DNA from 2 places in the Longicatena sp. 210702-DFI.1.196 genome. Region 2 is predicted to be linked to the other one. Evidence: a T-box and tRNA genes for the amino acid it is inferred to sense, from the RefSeq annotation. Region 2 holds a T-box; the other holds one or more tRNA genes.
The links. The T-box of region 2 lies ahead of metG (methionine--tRNA ligase). A T-box ahead of a tRNA ligase gene usually reads a tRNA of that ligase, here a tRNA-Met.
Positions count from the first base shown of each region.

Region 1: it encodes a tRNA-Met, which carries the amino acid that the T-box ahead of metG (methionine--tRNA ligase) is inferred to sense. The anticodon was not compared.

Region 1 covers NZ_JAJCPX010000015.1:44,562-51,903, forward strand. Annotated here, with positions in the region: gene LI241_RS08080 (ABC transporter permease) at 244-1,587, opposite strand; gene LI241_RS08085 (ATP-binding cassette domain-containing protein) at 1,565-2,458, opposite strand; gene LI241_RS08090 (hypothetical protein) at 2,448-3,167, opposite strand; gene LI241_RS08095 (RNA polymerase sigma factor) at 3,164-3,679, opposite strand; tRNA gene LI241_RS08100 (tRNA-Phe) at 4,142-4,217, opposite strand; tRNA gene LI241_RS08105 (tRNA-Met) at 4,221-4,297, opposite strand; tRNA gene LI241_RS08110 (tRNA-Ser) at 4,342-4,432, opposite strand; tRNA gene LI241_RS08115 (tRNA-Ile) at 4,450-4,526, opposite strand; tRNA gene LI241_RS08120 (tRNA-Met) at 4,539-4,615, opposite strand; tRNA gene LI241_RS08125 (tRNA-Pro) at 4,622-4,698, opposite strand; tRNA gene LI241_RS08130 (tRNA-Arg) at 4,706-4,782, opposite strand; gene LI241_RS08135 (V-type ATP synthase subunit D) at 4,950-5,588, opposite strand; gene LI241_RS08140 (V-type ATP synthase subunit B) at 5,591-7,033, opposite strand; gene LI241_RS08145 (V-type ATP synthase subunit A) at 7,050-7,342, opposite strand, start outside.
Region 2 covers NZ_JAJCPX010000048.1:8,943-16,284, forward strand. Annotated here, with positions in the region: gene LI241_RS14225 (hypothetical protein) at 1-33, shown strand, start outside; gene LI241_RS14230 (RDD family protein) at 8-1,513, shown strand; T-box leader at 1,744-1,949, shown strand; gene metG (methionine--tRNA ligase) at 1,983-3,953, shown strand; gene LI241_RS14240 (hypothetical protein) at 3,954-4,145, shown strand; gene LI241_RS14245 (hypothetical protein) at 4,152-4,340, shown strand; gene LI241_RS14250 (GntR family transcriptional regulator) at 4,660-5,031, shown strand; gene LI241_RS14255 (ABC transporter ATP-binding protein) at 5,024-5,914, shown strand; gene LI241_RS14260 (ABC transporter permease) at 5,907-7,342, shown strand, end outside.

The DNA of each region.
Region 1 (7,342 bases), on a different contig from region 2:
TACAATAATACATTGATCTGCCAGTTGTGTCAACCATTATTTCACTTGATATGTGTTATGGAAAATAAAGATCACTAACGTTATGGATAACGTATGAATTGTTTCTCCTTTTTATATAGCGTCGCAATTCCCAAAGATTATCTTAATTTCATAACTATTGTTTCATATCTCTGTAGGTTATCTTGTAAAAAAACCTCATGACATTAACATCATAAGGTTATTAGATTACCAATCAATGAGAAATTATATAAGATGTTTCTTATTTTTCTGATGAATAAGTAATAAACATATACCACAGCCAAGAAACCAAACCAATACATATAGCCATAATCGTAAAATCGTTATACTGCCAAATTGGAAAAACAATTGTGATGTATACCCCAAATTATCAAATATCCGCATTAACAGATAGGATGGAAACCAGACATTGAGATTGGTACTTTGCAACGTAAAGATATTATAGATGGGTAATATCGTCAGCATTAAAACACTGACCCCTGCAATATACGTATTTTTTACATAACGTGATATTGTTAAACATGTTAATGTCAATGCTGTATAGCCAACCAACAATGCAAAACACACGATTATTAAAAGTTCCCCATTCGTAAAAATATAAGGTACGATGCTATTGGCAGATACATCACCGATGCCATAATAAAACATCTGTAAGTCAAAACCACCATACCGTAGATAATTAACCAAACTGGAGATAATTGGTATCAGCATAGGAATCAATACGCCAATAGTCAAAGCGACAATGAGTTTAGCGATAGATACTTTTTTCCATCCAGCCTTGCTTGTACAAAGATATATCATTGTTTGTTCACTTGATTCTTTGCTGTAAATATTGCCTAACAAAATACTGATGAGCAATAGAACAAGAAAATTCACTCGCATGATTTCATCAAAATATTTATTAGCTAGGATGGTGGGATGATAGGTCTTTGACGCATTCAGAAAGCGGGTATTTAACGTATCGTAGTACATCGCATTAAAACCATTACACTCTTTCAAAAAACACTGTGTGGAACCTTGCTCAGCTTTTTCTTTGGTATAAAGATAATCTTGACGGTTCGTTAATATCACCGTATCTGGAAACATTGCCTTAAGATCGGATACCTCTCTTTCATCAGTATAAAGATAATGTATCGTAAAATCTTCCAGTCTTACAATCGACTGTTGCTGGGTATCATCTTGACTCATAACGTTCCAATCATTCAACATTTCTTGCGTCAAAGTGTGCTCTTCATATGCCTTTACAAGTTCTTTCCAGTGTGTACCATACGTTACCTTCATATAATTTTCATCCAAAGAACGACTAGAATTATAATGCTCTTGATCAATCTCATTGTAATGGATGGCGCCCATCTGTTTCTGTAACTCTTCAAAGCTTTTGTTCGCAAAGTTTTGTTGTTCTTTCACCACATCGAGATGTTCATCGGATACGAAATAATAGTCTTTTATATCCGTTGTTACATTCGTTTTAATCTGGTAAGCACAGGCCGCTAACAACACCACGAACAGCAATAAATTGGAACGGCTTTTCGCTAACTTTTTCCATTCATAACAAATTAGTTTCCACATATTCAGCCTCCTCATGAAAATAAGATAAATATACATCATCTAATGTTGGTTCTACAACAATTGAGCGCTTATCTTTCATATCGTCACTTAACAAACGAAACAGGATACCTTCACTTACTCTTTTACAATTCACTACTGTGTAATTTTTTTCAATAATTTCTCGCTCATTTTCTGCTGTTAATAATTCATAAACGTGTCCTTTTAATTCTTGCAATGTATCTGTTACTGTCTTTTGGAAGAGAATATGCCCTTCTTTCATTAGCAAAATATCATCTGCTATATTTTCTATGTCACTGACGATATGAGTTGAAAGAATCACAATAGTATCTTTTGCTAAACGCGATAATAGCTGCCGCAAGGCAATACGCTCTTTAGGATCTAAGCCACTGCTTGGCTCATCCAATATCAATAGCTTAGGATGGTTTAACAGGCTCTGTGCAATACCGACACGCTGTAGCATACCACCAGATAATTGACGCAATTTCTTTTTGGACTGTTCTTTTAGACGTAATAACTCCAATAGCTCATCAATTTTCCGTTTTGCATAATCAGCTTCCAGACACTTTAATACGGCAATATATTGGAGAAATTCAATTACTGTGAAATTCATATAAAATCCTGCATTTTGCGGTAAATAGCCCAAATGAAGAATGTATTCTTCATAATTTTCCATAATATTTTTAGCATTAAAGGTAACTATACCTTCACTTGGTTTTAAAATACCACACAACATCCGCATAAGTGTTGTCTTCCCGCTTCCATTTGCTCCTAATAAAGCATGAATACCTTCTTGCAAAACAAGATTCACATCGGCAACCGCTGCCTTTTCTTTTGTATAAAATTTGCTGAGATGATGTGTCTTAAGCTCCATAATGAATCCTCCTTTGTAATTTTAAGCCATATCGATATGCGGCAATCAGAAATAATACGGTAGAGAACAATGACACAATAAGTGTTTGGATCCAACCTAACTGCAGTGCACTACTGTTAATCAAGATTGGATGAAAGAAATTGCTAAAGAACAAAAATAATATTATATAGCTGATGAAAGCTGTATAAAGTCGTTTGATTCTGTTTAAGAAAAACAACATACAACCATGTGCCAGGAATAAAGGTATTAAGGCTAATTGCATGATTTCTAACATGGAGATGTCCATACGTAGATAGCCAACTATTGAAAAGCTTAGAAAACTAATGAGGTGTATAATAAGAAACGTACACATATGCAAGATAAAGCGTTTACCTTCATGAATTGGAAGTGCCTGCATTAATTCTTCCATATCATTATTTTTAAATTCATATAATTGATAGAGAAAATAGGACCCTAGTAACAGATAATACAGCAACACGATTCCGATTTTCATTTGTTCTGAAAAAAGTAAAAAATATAGTAAACAGAGTAAAAAGAAGCCATATACTACACTTATACGTTTAATTTCTAATTTCGCAAATTGACGATAGGCTGTTTTTTTACTGACGAACCAATTTTCTTTGTGTTTCATTAGTGTTTGGCATTGCGCTATCGTTTTTTCCATTGCCTTTTCATCATATTGCCGCAATTCTTTCCAATGTATTCTCATAGCCATTCCTCCTTTTTCATATACGTTTTAAGTTTTTTTAAGCCCAAACGAACACGCGTTTTTACCGTAGATTCACTAATGTTTAGTAATGTTGCAATCTCTTTACTTTTTAATTGTTCAAAGTATTTTAACAATAATACATCTTTTTGTTCATCCGGCAATTTGTTAAGATAAAAAATCAATCGTTGTCGATCGTATGTATCTTCTGTTTTTTCATCAGCAATTTCCAAATCATCCGGCAATGCTATTTCTTTGTATTTCGCATACCAACTATTGCACTGATTGATGGCAATTCTTAGTAAATATTGTTTGGTTTTTCCTTGAAAGGTGTAGGAGTCAATATGTTGTGTGAAACGGATAAAGACTTCTTGTGTAATATCTGCTGCAATATCACGATGTTTGACACGTGCATAGACATAGGAATATATCTGTGGATAATATTGACGGATCAACGTATCGAGTGCATTCACATCGCCATGTCGTATGTGTTCTATGATTGTATGTTCTTTCATAGCAGCCTCCTCATATAGTTAACTGATAAATCAGAAAAAAAGTTTTCTTTTAATCGTTTTTTTTATGCGTGTCGTAGTAACGCCTATTTTGAAATACAATAAGGTGTGTACGATTATGGATGTGCGTTTGACTACCCTGTTAGGAACGAAGTGCACTTGACGAGATCAATTGAGCATAAAATTGCGTTCATCCTGTCATCCATACGGGTAAGCAAGGTCGCGGGAACGTTATGAAAATAGCCCCCGCCACGTCATACCCAAGTAACATGTTCATGATTGGAAAACCGGTAGGTTTATTTCTCCGCCATTGTACAGGCAGAGCAGCCCTCACGTGCATGTTGCATCCTTCCCCCGCCACTTTTTCGAATAGACGTTAATGAGGAATGTAAGCAACGGACATATCCGAATGTTCAATTCCACACAAAAAAAACCGCCTCATCTAGAGACGGCCAGTTATTCAAATGGTGGTCCCGGTCGGAATTGAACCAACGACACACGGATTTTCAGTCCGTTGCTCTACCGACTGAGCTACGGGACCATTTGGTTGCGGGGGAAGGATTTGAACCAACGACCTCCGGGTTATGAGCCCGACGAGCTACCAGGCTGCTCTACCCCGCGATGTTTAATGAGCGATTCGGTTTTCACATATTTGAATAACGTAATGGCGGAGGAACTGGGATTCGAACCCAGGCGCCAGTTTCCCGACCTACCGGTTTTCAAGACCGGACCCTTCAACCACTTGGGTATTCCTCCAAAATATAGTTTTATTTTGGTGGACCCTGTAGGACTCGAACCTACGACCGACCGGTTATGAGCCGGCTGCTCTAACCAACTGAGCTAAGGGTCCATTTAGCCAAATTGGTGGCGGGGGCGAGACTCGAACTCGCGACCTTCCGGGTATGAACCGGATGCTCTAGCCAACTAAGCTACCCAGCCAAATAATGGTCGGGATGACAGGATTTGAACCTGCGACCCCTTGATCCCAAATCAAGTGCACTACCAAGCTGTGCTACATCCCGATATAAATGGCGCGCCCAGTAGGAATCGAACCCGCAACCTTTTGATCCGTAGTCAAACGCTCTATCCAGTTGAGCTATGGGCGCATTTATGAAACCATTTTTTCTTTTGCACTTCATCAGTGCCCTAATATAATAACAAATAATTCCTACTTATGCAAGTGTTTTTTTCAATTTTTTAAAAACTTTTTTGAATCTTTTTACGGCTCTTTTAAAACCCTTTATTTAAAGCATTTTAACATCATCAGGAACAGCTACAAAGGCCGTTCCTGACTACTTTTTTTATCTTTCGTTGCTTTAATAACCTTCTGTCGAGAAAACTCTTCGCGCTCTTTTTCCTCTAACGCATCACTAATGAATTTAATATTTCCTTCAAAATCCGGTATCACGATATTCTTCAACGCATTTGCTCGCTTTTGCGCCTTGCGAATAGCATTTGCCAAGCGATAAACACTATTCTCAACCTCCGCCAAAACAACGGTCAGCTCCTTCACACGATAAAAGCAGCGATACGCATAATCCAATTTAGAATTCGCATGTTCTAAACCATAACTCAAAGTATAATCCGGCTTATCATAAGAAATCTTAGGAATTTCAACACCCATGACACTGCGATAACTCACATGTATACCATTATCGATAGGAACTGCTTCAACCAGATCACTGATAACACCCAACGTCATATTCGCTTGCTGTAAAGCCGCATATGCACGTTGATAAGTCTCAGTTATTTCATCACGTAACATTTTGACATCATCCAGTAAACCCATCATTTCACGCGTTAAAATATTCCGTTTACGATCCATAAGCTCATATCCCATATGAGCCAGCGCATTCGACTTTTTCGTCGCAATCAGATTTCCCTTCGTAGGAAATACCTGTTTATTTGCCATGACTACTCACCCTCATTCGCCAGTTCACGGATAATTGGTTCCTCTTTGATGTTGAAACGTTTCACAGCACGTTTGTGATCATAAAACTTCTCCAACACCTCGTTATCTACACGATCTAGTTCCGCTTTAGGTAAGACAGAAATCAGATCCCAACCTAAATCCAAGGTTGTTTCAATACTTCGATTATCCTCAAAACCTTGATTCAAGAAATACTGTTCAAATAGATTTCCAAATACCATATACTGTTTATCTGCATCACTTAACTCATCCTCACCGATAACGGATGCCAGACTACGCGCATCCTGTACCTTGGCATATGCTGCAAACAACTGATTTGATACATCAGAATGATCTTTACGCGTATAACCCTCACCTATGCCATCCTTCATCAAACGGCTTAAAGACGGTAAGACACCTACTGGTGGATATACTCCCATTTGATTCAGATTACGATCTAACACGATTTGCCCTTCTGTAATATAACCAGTCAAATCGGGAATTGGATGCGTAATATCATCATTGGGCATCGTCAGAATAGGAATCTGTGTCACAGAACCTTTTGCATCCTTAATGATTCCTGCTCTTTCATATAAGGAAGCCAAGTCAGAATACAGATAACCCGGATAACCTTTCCGTCCTGGGATTTCACCCTTACTGCTAGAGAACTCACGCAGTGCCTCACAATACGATGTGATATCCGTTAAGATAACCAATACCTGCATGTCATGCTCATACGCCAAATACTCTGCGGCAGTTAACGCGCAACGTGGTGTTAACGTACGTTCTATGATTGGGTCGTTTGCTAGATTGACAAACATGACAACCTTTTCCATGACACCAGCCTCTTCAAACGAACGCTTAAAGTAATCTGCCACATCATTTTTTACCCCCATGGCCGCAAACACGATACAGAAATTTTTACCATCTCCATCTGATATCTTTGCTTGTTTTACAAGTTGTACTGCCAATTCGTTATGTGGCATACCGGAGCCGGAGAAGATTGGCAGTTTTTGCCCACGAATCAAGGTCATCAAGGCATCAATACTGCTGATACCGGTATTTATATAATTTCGCGGATATACTCGAGATACTGGATTCAATGGCTGTCCATTGATATCCATACTCTTTTCCGCATAAATTTCACCCAAGCCATCAATTGGCTGTCCACTACCATTGAACGTTCGGCCAAGTATTTCTTTTGATAAGGCTAGTTCCATTGGCCGCCCTGTGAATTTCGTTCGTGTATTTTTTAGTGATAAACCATTTGTACCTTCAAATACCTGAATTGCTGCCTTGTCGCCCTCAAGCTGAACGACCTTACCTAAACGCGTTGTTCCATCACTGCACTTGATTTCTACCATTTCCTCATAGCTGGCATCTAACACATGATCCAGAAAAATCAGAGGTCCATTGACTTCATGCAATCCTACATATTGTAGACTCATTGTACATTTACCTCCTTCACGCTATGGTGCTGATGGCAGAATCAATCATCGTCGGATACTCATCCAACAATGCTATATTGTCATTCGGCACATCATATTTCATCTTTGTAACTTTATCAAATAAACCAAGCTGCATTACCAGACGCAGTGGTTTACCGGTCGTAATTACCTCTTTACAACGACGATATAAATACAAGATTGTATCCATCATCTTTAACTGTTTTTCTAAAGGCACATACGTATCATCTTGATGAAAGGCATTCTGTTGTAGATAGCCAACTCGAATAACCTTACAGATTTCAATTACCA
Region 2 (7,342 bases):
CTGCGTTATGAAAAAAGTGAAGAAATTGGGTGAAACTATGCAGAAAGTAAAGAAAAAAATAGGAACCTCAGTTCAGAAATATCGTTATATTGAAAAGAAAGATTTCGGTGACAGACTTCTTTCTTTTATGTTAGATGTGAGTGTAGCTTTATCTCCCATGATGTTATGGAATATTGTCATGCTTGCCGTCTTAGGAAGCTTAATGAGCTTTTCTGGTGTGAAAGTTGTGAATGTGATTGTCGGTGTCATGATGATCGGGTCCATTTTCTTTTTAAATACTATCATTTGTCGTAAAACAGGTGGACAGAGTCTGGGAATGTATTTATATGATTTTCAGCTTATCAGCATCAGTGGAAAGAAAGCGAATATTCGTCAGATGTATATGCGAGATCTTATTGGTTTTGCAATACCATTTGTAGTGTTGATGCTATTCACTAGTATTTTTGGTGTTATGGCATATTGGCTGTTAAATGGCATCGTGGTACTAGCGGACAAAAAACATCGCTCCTTAATTGATTTTCTGACACGTACCTGTGTGGTTAAAATCGTAGGTTCTACTTTTATAGCAGAGTCAGTAAAAGAAACGGTAAAACAACCATCGATTAGTGAAGCAGCTGCTCAGAAAACCGTTTCTATAAATAGCGTTGATTTGCATATTCATTCCAATTTCAGTATTGGTGCTGACTATAATATCGAAGAAATTTTTCAGAGCGCAAAACGTCAAGGACTTAAAACCATTTCGATCACAGATCTAAATACAACAAAATCAAATGCCATCGCTTTACGAATGAGTGAATTGTATGGAATACGTTATGTGAATGGTGTGGAAATTTTAGCCGATCTGCATGGGCATACAGTACATGTGCTTGGTTATTTTGTAGATTATCAAAATGAATTGTATAGAACGATTGAAAATGATGCTTTATTGGCGGAAAAACGTGCTAGTATACAGCGTGTGCGTCTATTTGAACAATATCTTGGAAAGCAAATCCATGTAGATGATTTGTTGGAAAATAACCGTTTTCAACAGATATCCGGTGAAATGATTGCACGTCATGTTTTAAATCATCCGCGTTTTCAAGACTGTGAGATAATAAAACCCTATTTATTAGGGAAAATGAAAAATCCTTATCACCAGTTAGCAACTGATTATTTTGCGCAAGGGAAACCATGTCATGTAAACGCAAAACATCCATCTTTACAGGACGTCTTAGATGTAATTTCCTTAAGTAATGGTATTGCCATCCTGGCAAATCCATATCCTTTATTTGAAAAAGATGAAAATCTCCTGATACTTGCATTACAGATGGGGATAGAAGGTTTGGAAGTATTCCGTCCAGATTATAAACGCAAAGAAATGGCAACGTTAATGCAATTGGCGAAAGATCGAAAATTGCTGATTACTTGTGGAAGTGATTTTTATAAAGAAGGTACGGGCAGAACAATTGGAGAGTGTCATTGTCCAAAAGAAGCAGAGCCACTCATCGATATGTTGCTTTACGCGAAAGAGTAAGAAGAGAGTAATCTCTTCTTTTTCATAAGATTTGTTTAGATGAGGCGATAGAAAGGAAAATCGAGGACTTTACATCTCATTATCAAAAAAGGAAGCTTTCAATATTCTTGTAAGGAGCAGTGCCATCTACATAAGCACACAGGTAAGGCTTTTATATCTTCATCTTTTTTCGTGATTTCGTTTTGAAAACCTTGCCAATGGGCAGAATATTCTATATAATGATAACTGATAGAAAGGTAAAGACAGGAAGAGTATTTTTATGAAAGCCTTACAGAGAGTGAATGGCTGGTGAAAATTCACAGGTGAAATAAAAAGAAGATGGCCCTGGAACCGTTTTTCTGAATAGTCAGGAAAAAACGTAGCATCGGCGTTAACGATGTTAAGGTGTACAGCAAGTACATAAATAAAGGTGGTACCACGAACTTTCGTCCTTTGGCGGAAGTTTTTCTTTTATAAGGAGGCGTATGTTATGTGTAAAGAATGTAAAAAAGGTAAATATTATATCACAACTGCAATTACGTATACATCCGGCAGACCACACATTGGGAATACATATGAAATTGTATTAACCGATGCCATTGCCAGATATAAACGTCAGCAAGGCTATGATGTGTTCTTCCAAACCGGAACGGATGAACATGGACAAAAGATTGAAGAAAAGGCAAAAGAAGCCGGTGTAACACCAAAGGAATTCGTAGATAAAGTTGCCGATATCGTACGTAAGAATTTTGATATGATGAATACTTCTTATGATTATTTTGTACGTACAACGGATGAAGGACATGAACGTCAAGTACAGAAAATCTTCAAAAAACTGTATGAACAAGGCGATATCTATAAAGGAAAATATGAAGGCATGTATTGTACTCCATGTGAATCTTTCTGGACCGAGAGTCAATTGATTGATGGAAAATGTCCGGATTGTGGCAGACCTGTACAAAAGGCAACAGAAGAAGCTTACTTCTTCAATTTGCAAAAATATGCACCTAAGCTAATCAAGCATATTGAGGAACATCCGGAATTCATTCAGCCAGAATCTCGTAAGAATGAAATGATCAATAACTTCTTAAAACCGGGATTACAGGATCTATGTGTTTCCCGTACATCTTTTAAATGGGGTATACCGGTAGACTTTGATCCAGATCATGTTGTGTATGTTTGGATTGATGCATTGAGTAACTATATCACTTCTCTGGGCTATGATGCTGATGGTAATCATGGCGAAAACTATAAGAAATATTGGCCGGCAGATGTGCATATCATAGGTAAGGATATTCTTCGTTTCCATACGATATATTGGCCAATCATGCTGATGGCCTTAGGGGAACCACTGCCAAAACAGGTGTTCGGTCATCCTTGGCTGTTGGTTGGCGATGGCAAGATGTCAAAATCAAAAGGCAATGCCATTTATGCGGATGAATTGGTCCACTATTTTGGTGTGGATGCGGTACGTTATTTCGTATTGCATGAGATGCCATTTGCACAGGATGGAACTATTACCTGGGATTTGATGGTAGAACGAATAAATTCTGATTTAGCAAATGTCTTGGGAAATCTGGTAAACCGTACGATTTCTATGCAGAATAAATATTTTAATGGTGTGATTTCTAATCCATTAGAACGCGAGGATATTGATAAGGAACTAATGGACTTAGCGTTGGATACACCAAAACGAGTAGCTAAGAAAATGGAAACATTGCATGTCGGTGATGCCATTGAAGAAATCTTTACTTTATTAAAGCGTTGCAATAAATATATTGATGAAACAACACCTTGGGTATTAGGTAAAGATGAAAGTAAGAAAGATCGCTTGGCAACTGTATTGTACAACCTATTGGAAAGCATTCGTATTGCCGCTGTCTTACTAAGCAGCTTTATGCCGGAAACTGCTGAAAAAATTCTGGATGAATTAAGTACATCAGAGCGTTCAGCTGAAAGTCTGGAAGAATTCGGTAATTTGGAATGTGGACATACAGTAGATGCGAAACCAGAAATTCTGTTTGCCCGTATCGATGTCAAAGAATTTATGGAAACCTTAGAAAAGGATAAAGCAAAAGAAGCAAAGGAAGCTGCTAAAGCAAGCAAAAAAGCAGAAAAGAAAGAAGCAATTGAACCTTCTGAAATCACTATTGATGATTTCACAAAGATTGAATTAAAGGTAGGTACGATTATTGCGGCCGAAAAACATCCGAAAGCGGATCGTTTGCTTGTTGAACAAATCGATTTGGGAACAGAAACACGTCAGATCGTCAGTGGTATCGCAAAAACATTTGAACCAAAAGATGTCATTGGTAAAAAAGTCGTTGTCGTCAGCAATCTGAAACCGGTGAAATTGCGTGGAGTAGAGAGTCAGGGTATGATTCTTTGCGCAAGCAATGATAAGGATTTAGATATTGTGACAATTTTAAAAGATTTGCCAAATGGAACGAAGGTGAGCTAATTGGATAGCAAGTATGTGATGTTGTCAATGGGAACGGATATCTTATTGATTTTTATCTCCATCTATTTTATTTATCATGGAGTACACACGGATCAAATCGTTTTTTCCGTTATAGCGGCTGTTTTATTGATTATCGCAGTGATTCGTCTGATTATCTTTGCAATTGCTTTTATGAAGCATGGAGATGAATAAGGCTATATGGATGTGAAACAAAAAACCGCATTGTATAGCGCTGCAGTTGTTTTGATGATAGCCGGTGGTGGCTTTCTCTTAAAAGGGCTGTCCTCTAGTAACATCGCATTTCTTTTGATTGGTAGTATTTTATTGGCTATGGGAATTGCCAGATATCTCATGGTGAAAAAACTTATGAAGGAGCATGAAGATTGATCGTCTTTGTGCTTCTTTTTTTATTATTTTTAATTGTTATGGAAAATCTTATTGTGATGTAGAAGGAACAATTATTTCTTACGATAATTTCAATATCTTAGTTTCGCCGTCAAAAAAAATTGATAATTTGTGAATTAGCTAAGTTCCGTTATCACTTTTCATCATCTGTTGTTAGTAAGAAATAGGCTTACAAATGATAATAGCTTAAAGGCGATTGAAGAGAAATATAAAAGAAATACATATCGATCCTTGACAGATATGAAAATATGGTATACTGTATTAGTGTACTAGATACAGTAATACAGTTGGAGGTGAGATGATGTTTCTCATAGATGTACAAAGTAAAACGCCAATATTTGAACAATTAAAAAAACAGATATTGGAATTTATCTCCATTCAGGTCTTGTCACCTAATGACAAGTTACCCTCTGTACGTTCGCTTGCATCACAATTAGGTGTAAATCCCAATACGGTTGCCAAGGCATATCAGGAATTGGAAACACAAGGCTATATTTATACCGTGAAAGGGAAAGGCTGCTTTATCTCAGATAATGATACAGACGCACAGATTCGCTTAGAAAAAATGAAGGAATTTAAAGATAAGGTAAAAGAAATGAAGAAATATCATATTGGGAAAGATGGTCTTTATCAGACAATCAATGAAGTTTATGAGGAGGAATATCATGATTGAAATAAAAGCGTTATCTAAAAATTTTGGTTCTCATATCGTGTTAACAGATGTAAATCTGAACATTCCGGATGGTAGTGTATTTGGTTTGATCGGGCCCAATGGTGCCGGAAAATCTACATTGCTGCGCATATTGTCAGGAATCGTGAAACCGGATGTCGGTGGGGTTTTGTATGATGGAAACAATGTATATGAAAACCCTGAAGTAAAACAAAATATCCTAATGATCAGTGATGATCCACATTATTTCTTCCATGCCAGCATAGCAGATATGAAAGAATTTTATAAAGTATGGTATCCGCAATTCAATGAACGTATTTATCATCAGTTTCTTTCAATCTTTAAATTAGATGAGAAAAAACCGATGGCAGATTTCTCCAAAGGTATGAAGCGACAAGCTTTTATTGCCATTGCGCTTGCGATTGCACCTAAATATTTATTTTTAGATGAAGCCTTTGATGGGTTAGATCCTATTATGCGTCTTACCTTTAAACGAGCTATCATGGAAATGATTGAAGAAAAAGAAATGACCGTGATTATCAGCTCACACAATTTACGAGAGATGGAGGATATTTGTGATAGCTTTGGTATTTTGGAAAATGGGAACATTTCTACCAGTGGTGATTTAGATACAACAAAGGATAATATCCATAAGATTCAACTGGCTTTCCCAAAAGAAAAAGAGAAAGAAGACTTTGCTCAGCTTGATCTGTTATCCATTCATATTCAATCCAAAGTCGTGAATCTTGTCGCAAAAGGCAATATTGATAAGATTCAGAATTATTTAAAAACCATGAATCCATTGATGATGGAAATACTGCCGGTGAATTTAGAAGAAATCTTTATTTATGAAATGGAGAGAAAGGGGTATGGTCTGTATGAATAAGCTCTTTAATCAACAATATTTCAAATATTTATATAAAAGTAATCGACGCCTGCTTATTCTGATCTGGGCAATCTTATTTATTTGTATCTGTTTCTTTACTACCATTTTCACGATAAATGATTTTACTGCTTACAGCGAAGTACAAACATTTGTCACTGCAATGAGTGGGTTCTGTGGTATTAGTATTTCGATGTTTGTGCCAATTTATTTCTTTCGCTTCCTTTATCGGAAACGCAGCTGTGATTTATATTTCGGCTTGCCGATTCGTAAAAAGGAATTATTCTCTACAACCTTTCTCTTTGGCTATCTGGCTATCCTGATCCCGATTGCAGTATACTTTTTATCAACTTCGATCATTGCCAGCCAATTCATGAATGTGTTATCCTCAACAATCTTAATGAACATCAAGGTCATGGGTTTCTTTGCTATCTTCATGTTATGTATACAAGCTATCATTTGCTTTTTGTGTATTCGATGTAACACGATGATGGATGCTTTATTTATTAGTGGAACTTATGTGATTTTACCTTTTATCTTATACATTTCGATGAACATCTTCTTAAAGGAACAGGTAAATGTCATCACACTAGGCTATGGGAACTATATAGAATATATCTTTAATACAGATACTATTTTAACGTTTCTAAGTCTTCCTTATGCGGCATTGCGAAATGTAGCTTACCTTTTTGATTATTCACCAGATTGGTTATCCATCTTTTATTGGATCATCCTCTGTGCGATTGCTCTTTATTTCGCCTATCACTATTTTATCAATCGAAAAGCTGAAGATAGTGAGCAGCGTACAACATTCTGGTTGGGCTATTCATTCATTATTCTTATCGTAACCTTCTGTATGATTCTAGCTGTCCAAACAGCGAGAGGTGTTTCTCTGCTTGTCGGGTTAACGATTATATTCTTTATGTATTTATTCCTTGTTTTCTTTTCAAAAAGGAAAATCGTCTTAAATATAAAAACGATTACTGTCTTTGTCGGTCTGCTTATTGGCAGTGCAGCATTTGGTCAGGCATTCCAATATACACATGGCTTTGGCGTAGTACAAGAATTACCACAGTTGGAAAAAGTAAGTTCGGTAAATATAGAAGTTGTAATGAGCCAAGAAATTAACCATAATAAAACGACTATAAATGGACTTTCCTTAGTAGGTAAGACAAAGAATGAAACGTTAAATAAAAGCATCTATGAGCTGCACAATGATGTGCTAGATGTCTGCACAGATAAGCATGAGGGTGGCTCAACACAAATTACCTTCCTATATACGTATCGTAACGGACGATATATGAGTCGAACTTATAGTATAGGAGATGCTGTAACAAAGGGAATCATCCTACCTAAATTTGATGAATATCATGAAGAGGCTAAGCAAGGTAAGATCAACGCATCCGTAGACTATACGTATACTGTTTCAAA